Regions from separate parts of the Pectinatus sottacetonis genome, predicted to be linked through region 1. Evidence: riboswitches for the same ligand, from Rfam matches in the RefSeq annotation. Region 1 holds a riboswitch; each other region holds the start of a gene.
The links. Region 1 has a riboswitch for cobalamin ahead of I6760_RS09120 (TonB-dependent receptor plug domain-containing protein). Riboswitches for the same ligand answer to the same signal wherever they lie in the genome.
Positions count from the first base shown of each region.

Region 2: another riboswitch for cobalamin. It lies ahead of I6760_RS07260 (L-lactate dehydrogenase); the one in region 1 lies ahead of I6760_RS09120 (TonB-dependent receptor plug domain-containing protein).
Region 3: another riboswitch for cobalamin. It lies ahead of I6760_RS00925 (hypothetical protein); the one in region 1 lies ahead of I6760_RS09120 (TonB-dependent receptor plug domain-containing protein).

Region 1 is NZ_WIQK01000001.1:1,944,669-1,951,021, forward strand. Features, by position in the region: gene I6760_RS09115 (autotransporter domain-containing protein) at 1-463, opposite strand, end outside; gene I6760_RS09120 (TonB-dependent receptor plug domain-containing protein) at 475-2,868, opposite strand; cobalamin riboswitch at 3,221-3,398, opposite strand; gene I6760_RS09125 (DpnI domain-containing protein) at 3,768-4,526, shown strand; tRNA gene I6760_RS09130 (tRNA-Arg) at 4,865-4,941, shown strand; gene I6760_RS09135 (glycosyltransferase) at 5,193-6,353, opposite strand, start outside.
Region 2 is NZ_WIQK01000001.1:1,558,508-1,564,860, forward strand. Features, by position in the region: gene sufB (Fe-S cluster assembly protein SufB) at 1-503, opposite strand, end outside; gene sufC (Fe-S cluster assembly ATPase SufC) at 496-1,260, opposite strand; gene I6760_RS07260 (L-lactate dehydrogenase) at 1,562-2,512, opposite strand; cobalamin riboswitch at 2,566-2,743, opposite strand; gene I6760_RS07265 (energy-coupling factor transporter ATPase) at 3,118-3,948, shown strand; gene I6760_RS07270 (HAD-IIA family hydrolase) at 4,464-5,273, opposite strand; gene I6760_RS07275 (sn-glycerol-1-phosphate dehydrogenase) at 5,706-6,353, shown strand, end outside.
Region 3 is NZ_WIQK01000001.1:212,250-218,602, forward strand. Features, by position in the region: gene I6760_RS00915 (TonB-dependent receptor domain-containing protein) at 1-1,312, opposite strand, end outside; gene I6760_RS00920 (hypothetical protein) at 1,392-2,789, opposite strand; gene I6760_RS00925 (hypothetical protein) at 3,058-3,492, opposite strand; cobalamin riboswitch at 3,690-3,871, opposite strand; gene I6760_RS00930 (hypothetical protein) at 4,038-4,220, opposite strand; cobalamin riboswitch at 4,180-4,354, opposite strand; gene brnQ (branched-chain amino acid transport system II carrier protein) at 4,800-6,149, opposite strand.

The DNA.
Region 1 (6,353 bases):
CAATAACACCAATATTTCCTTGATCATATCCTGTGGCATAAATATATCCGGTATTGTTTTTTACTGTTGCAGTAACAGCATGTGTATTGGGAACACTAGTAATTTTTCCAGACTGCATTATTTTATCCAGGTAATTTGAATTAATTGCATTACAAGGTTTTAGATCTGTTGTGCTGTATGTATATTGGCGTTGAAAAATGTAGTTTTCCCCAAAAAGATTATAATTATAAATAGCGGGATCACCATTTAAATCCTTTTGCAGCCCTGTAATAATTTTATTATCTACTTTTGTTGTTACACGTGATCCGGTAATAGTACCCATTTCACTATTGGAATAATCTGATGGTACTGCGGCAACAAGATTGGCAGCCATAGCTGTACCGCTAAGCAGGCAGCTGCTTAAAATACATGTTATGATACTATGGACATGATGATAATTCGTTTTCTTCCTTAATCTTAGCATAATATTCCTCCTTAAAATTCATACTTCAGTGTTGCATAATAGGTGCGTCCCTGGAGTGGAAACTCATCATTTACATATCCCGGTACTGTATAAGCTATATTACTGCGGATTTTTTGCTTAGGGCCCTGATCTAATATATCATTGCAGCCAAAGGTTAGCAGCATGTTTTTATGTGGTTTCCATTTGATGCCGCTGTTTACGACTATCAGTAAATTTGCTGGTTTACCAGAAAGTTCAGCATATTCACCACCACGATAGTCTTTTCCGTAATATGTATAATATTTTCCGGTGTAATGCATTTCACCAAAAACAGCAAACTGATTTGTTGGTGTGCAGGTAAGGCGCATATTTCCTTCCCATTCAGGCTGGTAGGTAGGCCAGATAGATGAATAACCATATCCTACTGATGTGTTTTTTCGTTCAGGATCGACTTTGGTGTAAGTACCGCGTAAATCAAGGGCAAATTTATGCCATTTGAATCTGTTTTGCAGTTCAAAACCGTGAATTGTACCCCGGTTATCGTTAAAATATGATGAATAATCCAGGCCGGCTCGTACTAGTTGTAACATGCGATCAGCACTACGCCAAAAATAAGTTATAGTTGCATTACTGTCAGCACCTAAAGCTTTACCTTTCCAGATGGCACTCATGTCAAATTGCTTTCCCTGCTCTGGTTGTGGAAAGACAGAATTTCGACCATTAAATGTTGATGGTAAAATGCCAGCTCCGTCACCGGCAATTTCATACATGTTGAGTAAGCGATAATAGGTTCCGCCAGTCATTCGCATGGTAAAATGATTGTTAAAAATTTTTTTCAATGCTATCTGCCATGTCCCCCGTCCGTCAGTTTGTTCATCTTTAGGATGGAGCCAGTGGTAACGATGTTCCTGTCCAACTTTAAAGCGTTTCCCGTCACTATAGCCTGTTATTTTAGATTGGTTATAACGCCAGCTTGGTGTGATGAACCAGGTATTATTTTTATCGAGAACTATCGTATCCTGAACCTGGAAATTTAATATGTTTTGGTCGTACCGGTTGCGCATTTGTCCAAGAATATTGGCTATATCTGAATCTCCCAGGACTTTATCCATGTTAGAACCATAAATATTCATGCGTTCATGCGAATAATTCATCTGAAAATCCAGCATTTGTCGGTTATTAATTTTGTATGTACCATCGATTTGTCCATTATATTTGTTTGAACGATATTTACTCCATTTGCGTAAAGGCAGGTTATTTAAATGAACATCATCATCACCTACCAGGATATGTTCTGCCTTATATTCCTTGTTTTGATGAAGATAGTCTATCATCCATCCCCATTCCAGCTTTTTATTGGTATTCCTATGTTGTAATAAAAGTTCTTCATCTTCCAGCTTTTGTCTGCGTCCATCAACATAATATATATCCCGTAAATCTACCTGATTGTTTATTACAGCATCAAGAATACTGTCACCCCATAAACTATCTGGCAGATGACGATCCAATTTATTATAAGAAGCTTTGACCATCCAATGATCATTTTGCCATTTTGTTAATATGCTTGTGTTTTTGCGGTCATTGTATTTGCGCCAGCGATGAGTATCTGATTCTGCCTGCACACATGATTTATAATAAGCTAACCATTTCTTTTTCCAGTCAGCGGGCTCTTTTGCGTCCCAGTCTTTGTAAAATTCATACCAATCCAGTGATTCGGCTAATTCACGGGGAGCTGCATAATTATTATAGGGAAAGTCTCCCTTGTTTGATTCATAATTAATACCAAGCATAAGACTGCCCTTACTGACTGGTGCACTCATTTCCCATGAAAGTTGCTTTCCACCGTATTCTGATTTGCCAATTTCAATGCTTGTATGTTCTGTGGTTGGTTTTTTGGTTACAATGTTAATAACTCCCCCCATATATGTGCCACCAAAACGACTGGGAATATAGCCGCGATAAATTTCGATACGTTCAACATTTTTAATGGGAATTGTAGATATATCGACCGCAGCGTCACCACCAAGATTACATAATACTCCGTCTACGAATATACCTACCTGTGCTGCTGTTGAACCACGTACTGTGACTGTTGTATACTGCCCTTTGCCGTTTACTTCACGTACATGTACGCCTGGTACCATTTTGAGAAAATCGGGAAGTTCTTTTTGTTCGCCCTTGTAATCATCAGGCCGGATAATTGTAACTGTTCCTGGAGAAAGCTTGGTTTCCCAATCGGGACGACTAGCTTCTACAGTTTGTCTGCCTAGGTCATAAGCGGCAGTGTCATCATTGGACTGAGTAATAATTTTTGCTTTAGCTGGTGTCTTATTAGCCCATGCAGTTGATGGTACCATAATGCCTAGCGATAAAGCGCATGCTGCCATTTTTTTGACATAAGTCCTTTTTTTTGCTTTCCAATGCATCAATATTTCATCCTTTACAATAGTTTATATATAAAAAATTCTGTAAAATTATTTTAATAAGTGAATTTTCATATTAAAATATATATTCATAAAATTATAATTTATGAAAATTAAACAGATATTTTATATACATTTTGCGATAGGGTGATAATATTGTATATGTTTATAGTTTTATATGGATATTGAAAATATTATGTATATTAATCAAATAATTAATTTAAAGAATAAAAAGGCCCCATCCATGAACGGATGAGGTTTGTAACAGCATATTTCGTTTATGGCAGCACAAAAACACTACCAATGCGAAATCTCCTCCCTATCGCTCGTAGGTACAAGCATTATAAAAATGCTAACGGTGATTGTCAAACAGGCAGTTCTTCTGGCTCGGATTCATTACTTATCGCACCTTCTCAGGATTAATTCCCAATGGTGTTTTGCGATTTGCTCATCCTTACAGCGGCGGGACCGCTCCGGTTTTATACCGGATTCCCTATTAAGTCCTTGCGGACACCTGTTTCAGTCATATGAAATTATTCATGATAATATATATTACATTATATTTAACTACATATAACATGAAATTATATAATATAAAATTAAGTATAGCATGACATAATATAAAAATCAATATAGATAATTTATGTTTTAATAATATTTTAGTATATTACTAATTATGTACATGATTAAGTTGCTATTTTTTTTTGTATTTTTGTATTGCGGTATTTGAGGACTATATTAAAATGGTATTTTTTATATACACTATTTAGTTGATCACTTATGCTTATACTGAAAAATCAGGGAATATTTATTTTGTGTGCAGGGATTTTAGTATAAGCAGATAATATATAAATATGTATAAAATGTTATTATAAGGTTAGGTACTAATTTTGAATCTTTACATGGATACTACATTAGCTAAAAAATATAAGAGCAATACTCAAAAAGCACGGGTAATAACTGAGAAATGGACGCACGATAATATATATTGCATACGCTGTGGCAACAAAAAAATTGAAAAATACGAGAATAATAAGCCTGTTGCTGATTTTTATTGTCCTCATTGTAAAAGTGAATATGAATTAAAAAGTCATGCGGGATTATTTAGGAAAAAAATTGTTGATGGTGCTTATGACACGATGATTACTCGTATTACAAGCAACAATAATCCAGATTTATTTGGTATGGAATATAATCATGTTAATTATTGTATTGACAATTTCTTTGTAATACCAAAGTATTTTTTTACAGTGGATATTATTGAGAAGAGAAAACCATTGGGACCGATGGCTAGACGTGCTGGCTGGGTAGGATGTAATATATTGCTTACTGAAATACCAAGTAATGGTTGTATATATCTTATTCGCCATGGAAAAGAAATTGATTACCAATTGGTTATTAACAAATTGCAGCGGGCAAATTTTCTTGAAGAAAAAAATATTGCGAAGCGTGGCTGGCTTATGGATGTACTTCGTTGTGTTGATAAGATCAAGACAAATGAATTTACTTTGTCAGATATATACAATTTTGAAGATGAATTACATGCCAGGCATTTGGGAAATCAACATATCCGCGATAAAATACGTCAACAATTGCAAGTGCTGCGAGATCGAGGTTATATTGAATTTTTAAGCAGAGGTCATTATAGAAAAATAGACTGAATTAATGCTTTTGTTCTGCATAGCTAAATTGTATTTTATTGTACTTAAGGATTATTCTCTTTCATTATGAGAAAGATTGTGGGGTGTGCGGCAAAATTAGCTATGAAAAATGTAGCTAATAATAAAGAATAAAAGAATATATTCTCGTTGTGCTAATTAAAATCATTATTTTTTTATAAATAATAATATTTTACATAATTTTGGGATAATGGAAAACAAAGAAATAATTTTTGTAATTTATATTAACTAGTATAATGCGAAAGAGTTATATATTTAGGTAAGGTAGAATTAATTTGTCATAAAAGCAAAAATTTGTTATAATATATAAGTTACATTATGCGGTTGTAGCTCACATGGATAGAGCGGCCGCCTCCTAAGCGGCAGGTAGCGAGTTCGACTCTCGCCAATCGCACCATAGAAAATAAAGCTTCTCAGAGATGAGAGGCTTTTTTGCTGGATATAGAATTGAATCATTTTTAGTTAGATCAATACCATTCTGCCAAGTATTGATTGACAATGTTAAGTTTCTGGCATTACAGAGAAAAATTGGAACAAATATTATATCCAGTCAGATGACAGTAGAGATTTTTGAATAAATAAAGCACTTTTAAATACAGCTATCACTGAAATATTTTGGTAATAGTTATATTTAAAAGTGCTTTTTATTTATTTTATTTTTTGCAATGCAGCATAGGCTACAACATAGGAAATAAGACTTTCAGAACCCTCATTCTTATTTAGTCCTGTTGCCATCAGACCATCCATACAGCCGCCTGTATCAGTGTCTATAAGGGACAGGCCAAGGGTGTTTTTCCCCGTGTACCAGTTAAAACAGCTTGCTGCATAATCAGCATATATATGATCATTAGTTAATTTATAGGCTGTTATACAGGCAAGGATTGTTGCACATGCTTCCACTGGCTGTTGGTCAAATACAGCTGCTGGCTCATTTTTTTTCATCCAGCCTTTACAGCCTATAGGCATAAATATACCCTTGCTAAAAGTTTTTTTCAGCAGAAAATTTAAGCTGTCAACACCAGCTTGTTTATAGGCGGTTTTTTTGCTGAAAGTATATGCCTGTAATAATGCATGTGGCAGGACTGCGTTACAGTAGGTGAGTTCGTTTTCGAACCACTGCCAGTTTTTTTCAGCATGATTTTGGTAAGCTGTGTAAATTTTTTCTGCCAAGTGTAGTATTATATCCGACATTTTGTGGTTATTCCATAGGGTAAGGCCAAGTAACGAATAGGCACAGGCACGTAAAAAATTCAGATGAGAATAACATTTAATGCTGTGTTGAAGCATTTTATCAGCGGTTAAACGGATATCATCAGGGAAACATTCCAGAGAAACTGCAAAGCCCAGAGACCATATACACCGACCAAAACAATCTTCTGATCCCTTAGCTTCAGCAAAATGATGGTCATAATCCATAAAGTTACGAAACCATCCTTCATTTTGTTTATTTTGTGCATATAATAAAAATCTTAAATATATGACAGCCAATTCAAGATACTGGGGATTTTTAGTAGCAGCAAATAACATACCTGCCATTATTAGTCCTCTTGCATTATCATCGCTGGTATATCCTTCAGAAGGATCTGGAACAGCATTGACAGCATGCTGAAATATGCCGGTATCATCAGTCAGACGTTTAATATATTTATTAAAAATTTGTTCTTTGTCCTTATCTTTATGGCATACAAGAGAAAATAACTGACTATAATGTTCCACAACACAACGCCACAGCATATTTTTCCCCAGATGGGACATATTATCTTCCATGTTCTTTTTTTCTTCAGGATTTTCAATAAGATAATTTATGCA
Region 2 (6,353 bases), 390 kb from region 1:
AAATGTTTTTTTATCATTTCAGCGTAAGGTCCCTTTAAGGCTTCTTCAATACCACTGTATATTACACCCTTCTCAGCAACAGACTTTTGAATGTTATGGTAAACAAGTTCAGAATCATATTGAGCGCCAACTCCGGCAAGGGAAGTACGTTCTGCTTCAGGAATACCTAGCCGTTCAAATGTGTCTTTTATATCGGCGGGAACTTCATCCCATTTAGTGGCCATTTTTGCATTAGGGCGGACATAAGTTACAATATTGTTAATGTTAAGATCATCAATGTCAGGACCCCAATTAGGAATTTTTAATTCATGGTAGATTTTCAGGGATTTTAAACGATGGATCAGCATCCATTCAGGTTCTTTTTTTTTGGCACTTATTTGTTTGACTATATCTTCAGTAAGACCGCTGGTTAGTTTTTCTACATCTTTTTCTTCTTTGGCAAAATCGTACATATTGCGGTTTATATCCGCTATTACCGGTGCTTTTGCTAAGATGTCAGACATTTTTATCACCTGCCTGTGCTTCAAAACGAACAAATCCATTTTCGTTTATTTCTTCAATAAGTTCACTGCCGCCCTCGGCAATTATGTGCCCTTTGAATAGAATATGGACCTTATCTATTTTTAATTTGTTTAAAATATGCATATTGTGTGAGATTATCAATAATCCTTTGTCTTTATTCTGTTGAAATTCTTTGATTCCCTTGAGCATGATGTTTACGGCGTCAACATCGAGACCAGAGTCGGTTTCATCTAAAATAGCAAGCTTAGGGGAAAGCATCAAAAGTTGAAGCATTTCGACTTTTTTTCGTTCACCGCCGGAAAAACCAACGTTAAGATCACGATCTAAATAATCTTTTTTCAAATCTAAAATACCTAATGTAGTATATAATTTTTGCCGAAATTCTTTGCCTTTAATTGGCTGGGGTGTATTTTTAACAGCAGCGCGTAAAAAACTATATAAGGAAATTCCTGGAATTTCTACTGGTGACTGAAAAGATAAAAAAATACCTTTTTTGGCTCTTTTGTCAGTAGGAAGCTCCGTTATATCTTCGTCTTCAAAAAAAATTCTGCCGTTATCGACCTTGTAAGCCGGATTAGACAAAAGGGATGAACCAAATGTTGATTTACCAGCACCATTGGGCCCCATCAATACATGTGTTTCACCCTTGTTTATCGTAATGTTAAGTGCGTGCAATATAGGAACATTGTCATTAGATGTGACAGAGTAGTTTTTTACTTCTAGTAGTTTATTGTTCATAAGAAAGACACTCCCTAATATCAATAATGTATTATTCAATTATATAAAATAGAAATTATTGCTTAATAATTTATTATTACAAAATATTGCTAGATAATCAATTTAATTTGCGCTATCAGCCCTATCTCATTAATCATATTATACTACTATGATAATATATAAACAATAGTTATTTTTTAGTTTTGCTTATTATTAATGTAGTTATAATGAAAATATACATAGATAATGCCTGTCCAATATTAGACAGGCATTATCTATGTATATTTTCATTTTTACGTTATATTAAATAAAGATGAAATGTTTATTTACAACCGGCAATAGCTTTTTTTACGCTGTCGGCAGAATCCATAAGCATTTTAGTTTCTTCTTTGGTTAATTTAACTTCAAAGGATTTTACAACGCCTTCGCCACAAAGCATACGAGGTATACTAAGAGCAACATCATGCAAACCGTATTCGCCTTCAAATACGGCAGACATAGGTAAGATAGTATGTTCATCATATAAAATGGCTTTTATAAAACGGCAGGCTACCATCGAAATCCCTGTATTCGTCCATCCTTTAAGATTGATTATATCATATGCTACTTGTACAATTTCATCTTCAATAGCCTTGCGGCTGATTTTTTGTGAGAAATTGAAACACTCATCTAAGTGTTCAAGTGGCATCCCTGCTATATTTACAGTACTCCAGGCAGTAAATGCAGTATTTCCATGTTCGCCTAAGATATAACCATGAATATTTTTGGGATCAACACGATAATGATTAGCTAAAGCACGGCGGAAACGGAACGTTTCCAGCATTGTCCCAGTACCGACAATTCTTTCACGCGGATAATCAAAATGAGTTGAAATATAATAAGTAGCTACATCAAGCGGATTAGTTATAGCAATTATCATAGCTTCTTTTGTATATTTTGTTATTTCAGACATAATACTGCCCATAATTTTAGTGTTGGTCTTTGCTAAAATTAAACGATCAGGCTTTTCGCCAGGTTTTATACTGGGACCTGCTGTAATAATTATAATACCCGCATCTTTGCAGTCGGCATATGTACCTGAATGCACATTAATATTTGTGCTGTAGATACATGATGTTGCATGACTAGCGTCAAGTGCTTCACCTTTTGCTTTATCTGTATTGATGTCGATTAAAGCAATTTCTGAGGCTAATTGAAAGTCGGTGACTTTGTTCAATATTGCGGAACCTACATTACTGGCTCCAATGATTACGATTTTTCCTTTGTTTACCATAAAAAAATTCTCCTCCCTATCACTCGTAGGTGCGTCGCATAAATATTTACGACATGGTGATTGCTGAACAGGCAGTTCTTCTGGCTCTGCTTCATTATAAATTACGCCTTCTCAAGACTCACACTATCTCAATGGACAAATGTAATTTACTCTGCATCACAGCTGCGGGACAGCTCCGGTTTTTAACGGATTCTCTATTAAGTGGATAACACCTGTTCCTTTAACGGTAGATAAACTAAACTTATAGTTTAACCCTTTTAAAATATATTATATTTAATTGCTGGTCAAATATAAAAATTTCATTTATCATTGTTGCACATAGTGATTAAATTGTCAAGATAGCAGACTAGGCATTACATTGTTATTAGAATAATAAAAATTATTTATTATTCTAATAACAATGTAATAAATATATAAATGTTTTTGTGTAGTGAGATAATTCATAATCATATGTAATTATGTAAAAAATAGTAAGCATAGTTTATGACAAAATAATTTAAATATTGCTTAAAAAGTAAAAAATGGTGTAGAATAAAAATATCTGTTAAGGAAGCATTTTATAATTGTTTTATATAGTAAAATCTATACGGCATGGAGAAAAAATAATGCAAGGAATAGAAGTAAAAAACTTAATATATAGTTATACTGGGGCAGATAACCAGAAGAAAAAAGCTTTGGATAAGATAAATTTGACTATAAGTAAAGGTGAGTTTATCGCAATTATTGGTATGAATGGCTCAGGAAAATCAACTCTTGCTCGCCAGTTTAATGGGTTGCTACTTCCAGATGAGGGAAGCTGTATTGTTGATGGGATAAATACAAAAGATGAGAAAACTATTTGGCAGGTAAGGCAAAAGGTAGGAATGGTTTTTCAAAATCCAGATAATCAGATAATTGCCGCGATTGTTGAGGATGATGTTGCTTTTGGACCGGAGAATTTGGGGATAATGCCTGAGGAAATAAGAAAACGAGTCACTGAAAGTTTAAAGGTCGTGGCAATGGAACAAAAACGAAAATTTGCGCCGCATCTTTTATCAGGCGGGCAGAAACAATTAATAGCTATAGCTGGTGTACTGGCTATGCGGACAGACTATCTGGTATTGGATGAACCGACAGCGATGCTTGATCCTTTAGGGCGACAGGCTGTTATAGAAACAGTACATAAAATACATAGGGAATATGGTATAACCATAATTTTAATAACGCATTTTATGGATGAAGCTGTCAGTGCGGGCCGGATAATAATTATGCATGAAGGAAGAATTGCTGCCAATGGAACACCTGGGGAAATATTTAATAATCCTGAAAAAATAAAAAAAATGGGACTGGATTTGCCATTAGCATCTCAAATAGCAGGTAATCTGCGAAGAAAAAAACTACCATTATCAGAAAATATTTATCAAGATAGAGATTTAATAGAAGCTTTAAAAAAATGAAATAGTTAAAAAGAAATATTTATTATTGCATTAAAAATGCCCTCCCGTAAATTGAAATTAAAATCTAACTTAATGGGAAGGCATTTTTTATTTTATTGATTGCAATTTGATTAAATGGGAACCGCACACTCGTGACATTAGTCTGAGTTAGGCGACCGAATTAGTCAGTATGTATAGAAATATGCATATAGAGATTGGTACAAGACCAGTACAATACTGCCTTAAATGCTGGAAACTCATAGCCACAACGCTAAGATGAAACAAGCTCAAACGTGACGGCTGCGAAAGTAAAAAAATATGCTGTATGGTGCAAGGTTAAACCCTAAACACTAGAAAATGGACAATCAGCAGGAAAGCTCTGAACAGGAGAATCCCCAACGACTATTTTTCTTGAGGGAAGTACAGCCTAGCGGCTGGAAGTGGGCAGACCTTAACGGATAATGCCAAAGGACAAGATATAGTCTGTGCTTTATGGAAACATAAAGGAGTTCATAATAATAATTTTAGTAACCATATTATAGAAACGGAATAATTTCTTTTACAGAATCAAAAATAAGATGAGGTTTTATTGAAGAGGTTTCCACATCTTCTAATTTTGTTTCGCCGCTTAACACAAGCATACTGTAAAGACCATTATTGACACCGGCAGCTACGTCGGTATAAAGCCGGTCACCGACCATCATTACTTTATCGCCAGTAGTGTTTAGCCGGGCTAGCATATATTTTATAATATCAGGATTAGGTTTACCTATAATACGATCGGGATAGCGAAAAGCTGAAGCTTTGATAAATGCGGCAATTGCACCAGAATCGGGAATAAATCCGGTTTTGGTAGGGCAATTATAATCTGGATGGGTAGAGATATACGGCAGCCCAGCACGTACAAAATCACAAACTTTACACATTTTATTATAATCTAAGCTTGTATCAAAGGCTGTAACAACTATATCAGGTTTTTCTTCATCTAAAATTAGGCCTTCTTCAAGAAATTCTTTTTTCAGTAAAGCATTACCTAAAAGAAAAATTTTTTTATTAGGGTAAGTTTGTTTTAAATAATAAATAGTTGCTTGCCCTGAAGTTATTATTTGGTTTACATCAATATCAAGTCCCATTTTATGAAGTTTATCGACATAATTTTGTGAACTTTTGGAAGAATTATTGGTCAGAAAAATAAATTTCCGGCCTGACGATTCTACTTTGTGTAAAAATTCTTTTGCACCATTTATCCATGTTTCGTCGAGGTAAATAGTGCCGTCCATGTCAAGAGAAAAAAAATCTATAGTTTTTATTATGTTACTTTTATCTTTGTTTACTTTTGAAATCATTTATTTACACCTCTTTTTGTTTTTGTATTAATTAATAGTATAATCAATAAACAGGTTAAATGTCAAAGAATTATTAAAAAAACAAGTATTATTTTAAATTTATTTACAATAATTTAGAAAAAAACTCATCAATAAAGGAATAATAAAAAAGATATATATTATAAAAAAATAAATAAAAAATAATTTTTACTAATTATGAATATTAAATAAAATACAATAACATAAAAAATAATTAAATATAACAATAAATAATTATTTTTTAGCAAAATACTTGATTTTTAGAAAAAATTTGCTATAATGAAATTTATTCAGAGGTAATAAAATATAAACATAAATAAACGATAAGAACAGTATAATTGTTAAAAATATTCTGATTTTATCAATTATACTATGAGTTGAAGATTAAGTACTGAGTAAAGAAAGGATAATGTTATGAAGTTAACACCAAAGGTAGTAAAAAAAATGAAGATTAATGAATTTATTGGAAAAAAGTTTTCCTGTGAGTGTGGTCGAGAACATTATATGGATATGAATGCAATAGTTATAGAAAATGGTGCAATAAATAAAATAATTGATGTAATAAACAAATATGGCAGTAAATATCCATTAATTATAGCTGATTCTAATACATATAAAGTTGCGGGAGAAATGCTTGAATCGTTGCTTGATAGTGAAAATATTGCACATAAGGAAGTTATCTATCAAACGAAGTGTTCTTTGGTTCCTGATGAGGAAGCCATGGGAAAATTGATTTTAGCAGTGGGAGATAATACAGATTTGCTGATAGCAGTGGGATCTGGCGTATTAAACGATCTCACTAAATATATAAGCAGGCGTACAGGATTAAAGGCTGTTATTATTGCAACTGCACCATCGATGGATGGGTTTGTATCGGATACATCAGCGCTGACCATTGATAATTTGAAAACAAGTGTGTCGTGTGAGCTGCCAAAAGTTGTTTTAGGTGATGTAGATATATTGAAACAAGCACCAGAACGAATGATACTTGCTGGATTAGGCGATATGATAGGAAAGTATTCGGCACTTACTGATTGGAAATTAAGTGAAATTATAAACAAC
Region 3 (6,353 bases), 1.7 Mb from region 1:
TCTGCCCTTCCCAGAGCATATAAGCACCAAAACCGAGGCTGCTTACATTGCCGGAGCCGCTGTTATAGTCGGCACCGCCGGCATTCTGGGCACTGAAATCAGCCCCGGAATTAAGCTTGCTGACAAATACCCCTGTATGTACCCTGCCATTAAACAGCTTACGGCGGCGCAGCTTATCATAGCCGACCTGAAGGCCGCTGTAACTCTGGTTAAAGCTAGAACCCTGAATACCGCCAAAATTATATTTGCCATGCCAGTTATTGACATAAAAACCTTCCGGTGACTTACTGCCGGTACGGTCGGCAAAGCGGATATCGTCACCGTGCTTCCATAGTACATCATCTTCGATACGCCACATATTGCGGCTGGCCAGTGCCGCATTGGCCGCCGAGTAAGCCCCCTGGGAAAGATAATTCTGCCGCCGGGCTGTCCAGACCAGGCTCCACACTCTATGTGTAGTATAATCTACTTGCGGATTAGTTTCATCTTGCTGCACCTGCGTCTGCAGCAGATATTTATTGATGGCACCGTCAAGATGGTACTCGCCGCTGCCCGACACATTAAATTTATCCATTGTGGCAGTATCTGAATTGCCTATAGAAAAGATACCAGGTATTCTGTTCTTCAGCATGGCTGCTGTCTGGTGATCCCATGGATAGTAACAATTAGATCCAACCATTCCTTCACCAAAATGATTGCCGATGATATAATGCAGTGTAACATTTACGGTTGGATATTCAGCTGAATTAATTATCTGCGGCGCATCCAAATCTATAAGATCATTACCACCCATCCTATGATACATATCAAAAACAGCTGTTCCCATATTAAGCCGAAAAGCAATATTGCCTTCAAATTTACCATTATCTAATGACAAATCTCGCTCTGTATTAAAAGAGGAAGAGGTTGCTGCCGACCAGGGATCATAGCCGTTTTCCTGAGTATAACCGTTGGCAGCACTGTATTTATATGCCAGGTCTATCATGGAACCGGAATGCATGGTTAAAGCACTCGCATAAATTGCAGACTTAGCATCCAGCGGACGCCATATTCCCCCATTTAAAATATTAATAGGTTCGTTATATCTGGAAACCGGTGGTCCGCCGGTCTGTGTATTTCTGGCATAGGTAGTATAATTACCTCCACTCGTGATATCATAAGTTCCGCTTGGGTCGGCATTTATTCCCCAATTTATGTAATTGGCATTTTCTCCATTTATTACCAGCTGATTCCATGCCTCACATGGTGCGGTATAAGTAAGCAAAAAAAGAGCCAGGGGATATAATACTATATATTTATTATTCCTTTTCAAAATATTTCTTCCTTATTGTTATTATTATAAAAATAAGCAGGGACAAATCCTTTGCCCCTGCATTCAGTCAGTGACCCGGTTATTTGCCGGCATAGGAACTTATAAAATCATCATATTCATCCTGGCTCATCCCGGCACGGGATACCAATACCGGATGGACAAAACCACGGACAGACTTAATAGCACGACTGCCGCGGCGGGTAACGGCCGGCATCGCCAAGGAGATTGCATTAAAGGCCGGAGTACCATCTGTCCAGCCAGAGGCCGTAGCGGCATCGATAGCGCTGCCGGAAATACCGCTGGCATCATAGACACCCAGTGTATCACCCAGCATGCCCCAGACCTTGCCCAATTCGTCGGCCGGCAATAATGCCCACAGATAACCGTTGACAGTTGATATGCTGACATTACTAATCAATGTAGCTGTATTGTACAATAAATCATCACCCGTCAAATCGGCTATATTGGCATGCCATAAATGACCGGTGAAAGCAAAATTGCTGTCGTAAGAACCATTTATGATATAAGCCGTACCATCCTCAAGAATGGCCAGTGAACGGATATCAAATTTATCATTATCGTATTTTGAATCAGTTTCTGTTGAATTGGCCGGCCGAACGAGATCAGTCACGGTAAGGCCGGTGGTGACCTTTTGAATACGTGAAGTATAGTTCCATTTCCACGAAGTCTGGTTCCACTGCGCACCGCCCAGAGCCGTCACATAGAAGCTGCCGCCATAGTACTGCAAATCAAAGACATTCGGTGCCAGGCTGGCACTCGGACCGCCGCCGCTGACCGGTGTCAGCGTGCCGGGATCGAGCTTGACAATGATACTGTTATAGTAAGTATAGTTCGCCGGATTAGATGGCGAACCGGACAGACTATACTGCTGGGCTGCGGCATAAACGTAGTCAGTGCCTGATTCAGTATTAAATACCGAGTCGACACTATGGGCTTTTGCTCCTGATGTTGTCGGTACAAACTGATAATCATGGCTGTCCAATGTCAGGGTTTCGGCTCCGCCGCTGACATCGTGAATAAGCTTGAATATACGTCCGTTATCATTGTTCACTCCGGTATAGTCAGCACCGTAAAGTGTGCCGGCATCAGTCCCGCCCGGTGAATTGATGCTGTAGATATTGAGCAGCGGAGTACCATCATTGTATTCATAAGCCGACGAATTTTCCGCGACTGTTTTTGTCCAACTGCTGGGATCATACACGGAAAGCGTACAAAAAGTCTGTTGATAGCTTGAATCATAATTTCTTTCTACCAGCAGCACCCTGATACCGGTGCCGCTGCCGCCGTTAAAGTAAAAGGCGATAGGATCGGTATTAGTGAACTCAGTCCCGCTCCCTGATACAGGAGTATACGCCGGTGTGCTGGTGCTGCTGGAAGTAATCAGGCGCAGACGCCCCTTGTTTGACAGTGATGTAGCAAAATTATAAAATGTTGCCACTACAGTTGAAGTAGACATAAAAGACCCTTCTTTCTACATAAACAACTAAAATTTGACTGTTCTAACATTGAAACATGAATCATTTTTCACTATAATATTTTTTCACTGCTCCTTTCCCTCGTGGACAAAAAATATCATTTGCAATAAAATTTTTATCCCCCCTTTTTCCTTGACAACAGCATTGTGGTTTATAAAAAACATCTGGTGAAATTGAACTCCTGAAACTTTTATTTTATCCTCCAGCCTCCTGAACAGAACGGTTAAAGGCAAAATACTTAAGTGAAAACTACTGTTTTACTTTCTGAATAACAGCCGCCGTAATATCTGTACTGCTGTAAGTCGTTACTGCAGCCTCAAGCACGACAGCCACACCTGCGTCTGCCGCGGCTGCTTTTACGGCTTTCTGTATTTTTTCCCGCACGGGTTTCAGCAAAACATCTTCTTTTGCGCTTTCTTCCCGTCCGATAGAAATACTGAGTTCCCGGCGTTTATCTGCTGCCATGCCTTTACTGCGCTGGTTATAGTCATTCTGGGCAGCCTTGCGCATATTTTCCAGTTTCTGCAAAATAGCATCAATGCCCGGATAGCTGGCTGTAACCTGCTGTATATCTACTATGGCAATTTTTTCTGCCGGAGCTGCGCGCACTGAAAGCGGCATGAGTATTCCCAAGGCCAGAAACATTGCCGCCATAATGGAAATGGTGTCTGTTATTTTTCTCATATTTTCCCTCTTATCTATAATTTAATAATTATTATTTATTTATACCAGTATTGCTAATCTCCCGCAAATATACTGGTGCGGGATACTAAAATTCTATGGCAATAAATACCGGCAATAAAAAAACTCCCTTGCGGGAGTAATTGCGCTCACAGAAAAAACTGTTCCACGTAATCTCCTCCCCATGCCTCGCAGGTCAAGCGGTGATCGTTAAACAGGCAGTTCTCCTGACTTCGGTTCATAGCTTACCGCGCCTTCCCAAAGCAGCTGCTTCAGTGACGTATTTTGCGGATTGCTCCCCGTTACAGTGGCGGGACCGTGCCGGCTTTTCACCGGACTTCCCTATTAAGCCCCGAAGGGCACCTGTTTCTCTATATTAAGTTTTGTCTGTACTGAAAAAACAGAGTGTACAACTCTCATTTAACCAATGCTGCGCAGCCTGCTATCACACTACGATAAAAACAGCCAAAAAAATATATAGCTTTGATACTCAGCTGCAAAAAAAGCGCCAACCATCCCGCCCGGCGGAACAATTGACGCTCTATTCTCTAAAGCGGCCTGCTTACCGGGTCATCAAATACACACTTCCAGTCAAAATATGCGACCTGAATAATCACAACCAATACAGTATAAACCATCTGCGGCCTGTGAGTGTGTGTCTTCAATCCCCGACCTGTACATCGCAGGCGATACGGATAAATAAAGCAGGCAGTACCCTGACTAAGGCTCATTATCATATTTCTCCCTGGTAAGAGGAAAACAGAAACATGATTCACCTTCACAGTTGCGAGACAGCGCCGGACTTGCACCGGACTTCCCTTTTAAATCCGCCCCAAAGACGGATACCTGATTTTATAAAAAATTCTATTATTTTATTATAATGGCAAAATAACGATTAATGATTTTCTAATAAAAGCTATACATATTTATTTATTGACTGATGGTCATTAAATAGCTTTACTTATAAAGTACCACCCGTATTTATCTTTGTCAACTCATATTTTCATGTATACAGTATATAAACCCTGACAATGCCTTACTGCTATAACTTTATGCCACAGAATTTTTTTTATAATACTGGATGCACTTCTAAGATAAATAAATTTTTTAGCATGTTTTATGAAATATTAAATAAGTGTATATGGTTTAGCAATGCAGTATAACAATCTCATTCAAATTCATATAAAAACAACCCTTTGCCCGCCCTTAAAAGAGCGGACAAAAGCATTTATATTAGACAGGCTTTTATAATCTAAACTATATACGGACAGTTCAAAATGGAAACAAAACTTTCTTACTACACTAAAGAATCATTTATCATCAGCTGTATAAGTCAAGCTTTCTGTCCCTTTTTCAAAACATGATATGCCATAACCAATGATTATTCCTAATAACGCCGGAATAACCCAGCCAAGATGAACAGGATAAAAAGGAATATATTTATTAAATAAGAAATTTATCCCTGTTATTTGTATACCTGCTGCATTTATTCCATCAAAAATACTAAAAAATAAGGTAAACCCCAGGCTCCAGCGGTATACACTGCTGCGTTCCTTCCACACCCTGGAAAATAATGACAAAATCACCAGAACTATAACAACAGGATACATTGCTGTGAGAAATGGCACAGATATTTGAATCAATTTTGTAAGACCAATGTTTGCAGCTACAAAACTAAATAAAATGCAGTAAAGCAGAATACGCTGATAGGATACCCTGTTTTGCGATGCCTTGTTAAAATACCAGGCGCATGCTGATGCTATACCACAGCTGGTAGTAAGACACGCTATAGTCATAATTACTGCTAAAAGGATATTGCCCAGCGGACCGAAAAACACACTGGCTGCATTAGCCAATAATACGGCACCATTATTAAATGGGCCGAAGGAACCTGCACTCGTAGCTCCGATATAAGCCAGTGATATATATACGCCACTCATAAGTATTATGGAAATAAGACCGCCAGCAATACATACGCGGCCAATTCTCCGTTTTTCTTTTACACCGCGCATCCGTACTGTATTTACTACAATAGCACCAACAGCCAATGATGCGAGCAGGTCCATAGTCAGATAACCATTTTGGAATCCCTGGGCAAAAGGAGCTGTTATATATGTTCCAACAGCAGCTGAAACGGCTCCCAATGGAGAAATATATGATCTGGCAAATAAGACAATAAGAAAAAACAGCAATATAGGCGTAAGTATTTTGCCAATGCGGTCGATAATTTTATGGGGATTCAAAGCCAGCAGATACGTTGCTATGAAGAAAGCAGCTGTATATAGAAGCTGACTCCATACCATGCTATGTATAGATATAAAAGGACGTACACCGATTTCAAAAGCAACAGCGGCTGTCCGTGGAATTGCAAATAAAGGTCCAATGGTAAGATATAACAGCCCCAGCAAAATAAAGGCAAATTTGGGATGAACATGCTTGGAAATAAATTCTGTGTAGTGACCTCCCTGGAAAGCGATAGCAACGATGCCTAAAAAAGGCAGTCCAACTCCGGTAAGTAAAAAGCCTGCTATAGCAGGCAGCAAGTTAGTTCCTGCCGCTTGTCCCACTGCTGGTGGGAAGATCAAGTTACCCGCACCAAAATAAATAGAAAACATCATGAACCCAATAGATATTATTTCTGTTCTTTTCAAATATTCCACTCCGATTCCGTTCATTTAATATTATGATAAACATTATTATAAAATAGCAAAAAAATTAAAAGTCCCATAAAATAAAAGCGTTTACAAGACTTTTATATGTTAATTATACCTTAATATTTTAAGAAATTAAAGTAAATTTATTATAAAATATAATTATTTATGCAGAAAATATGTAAAAGTATAAAAAGACTTTGTTTTTTTATA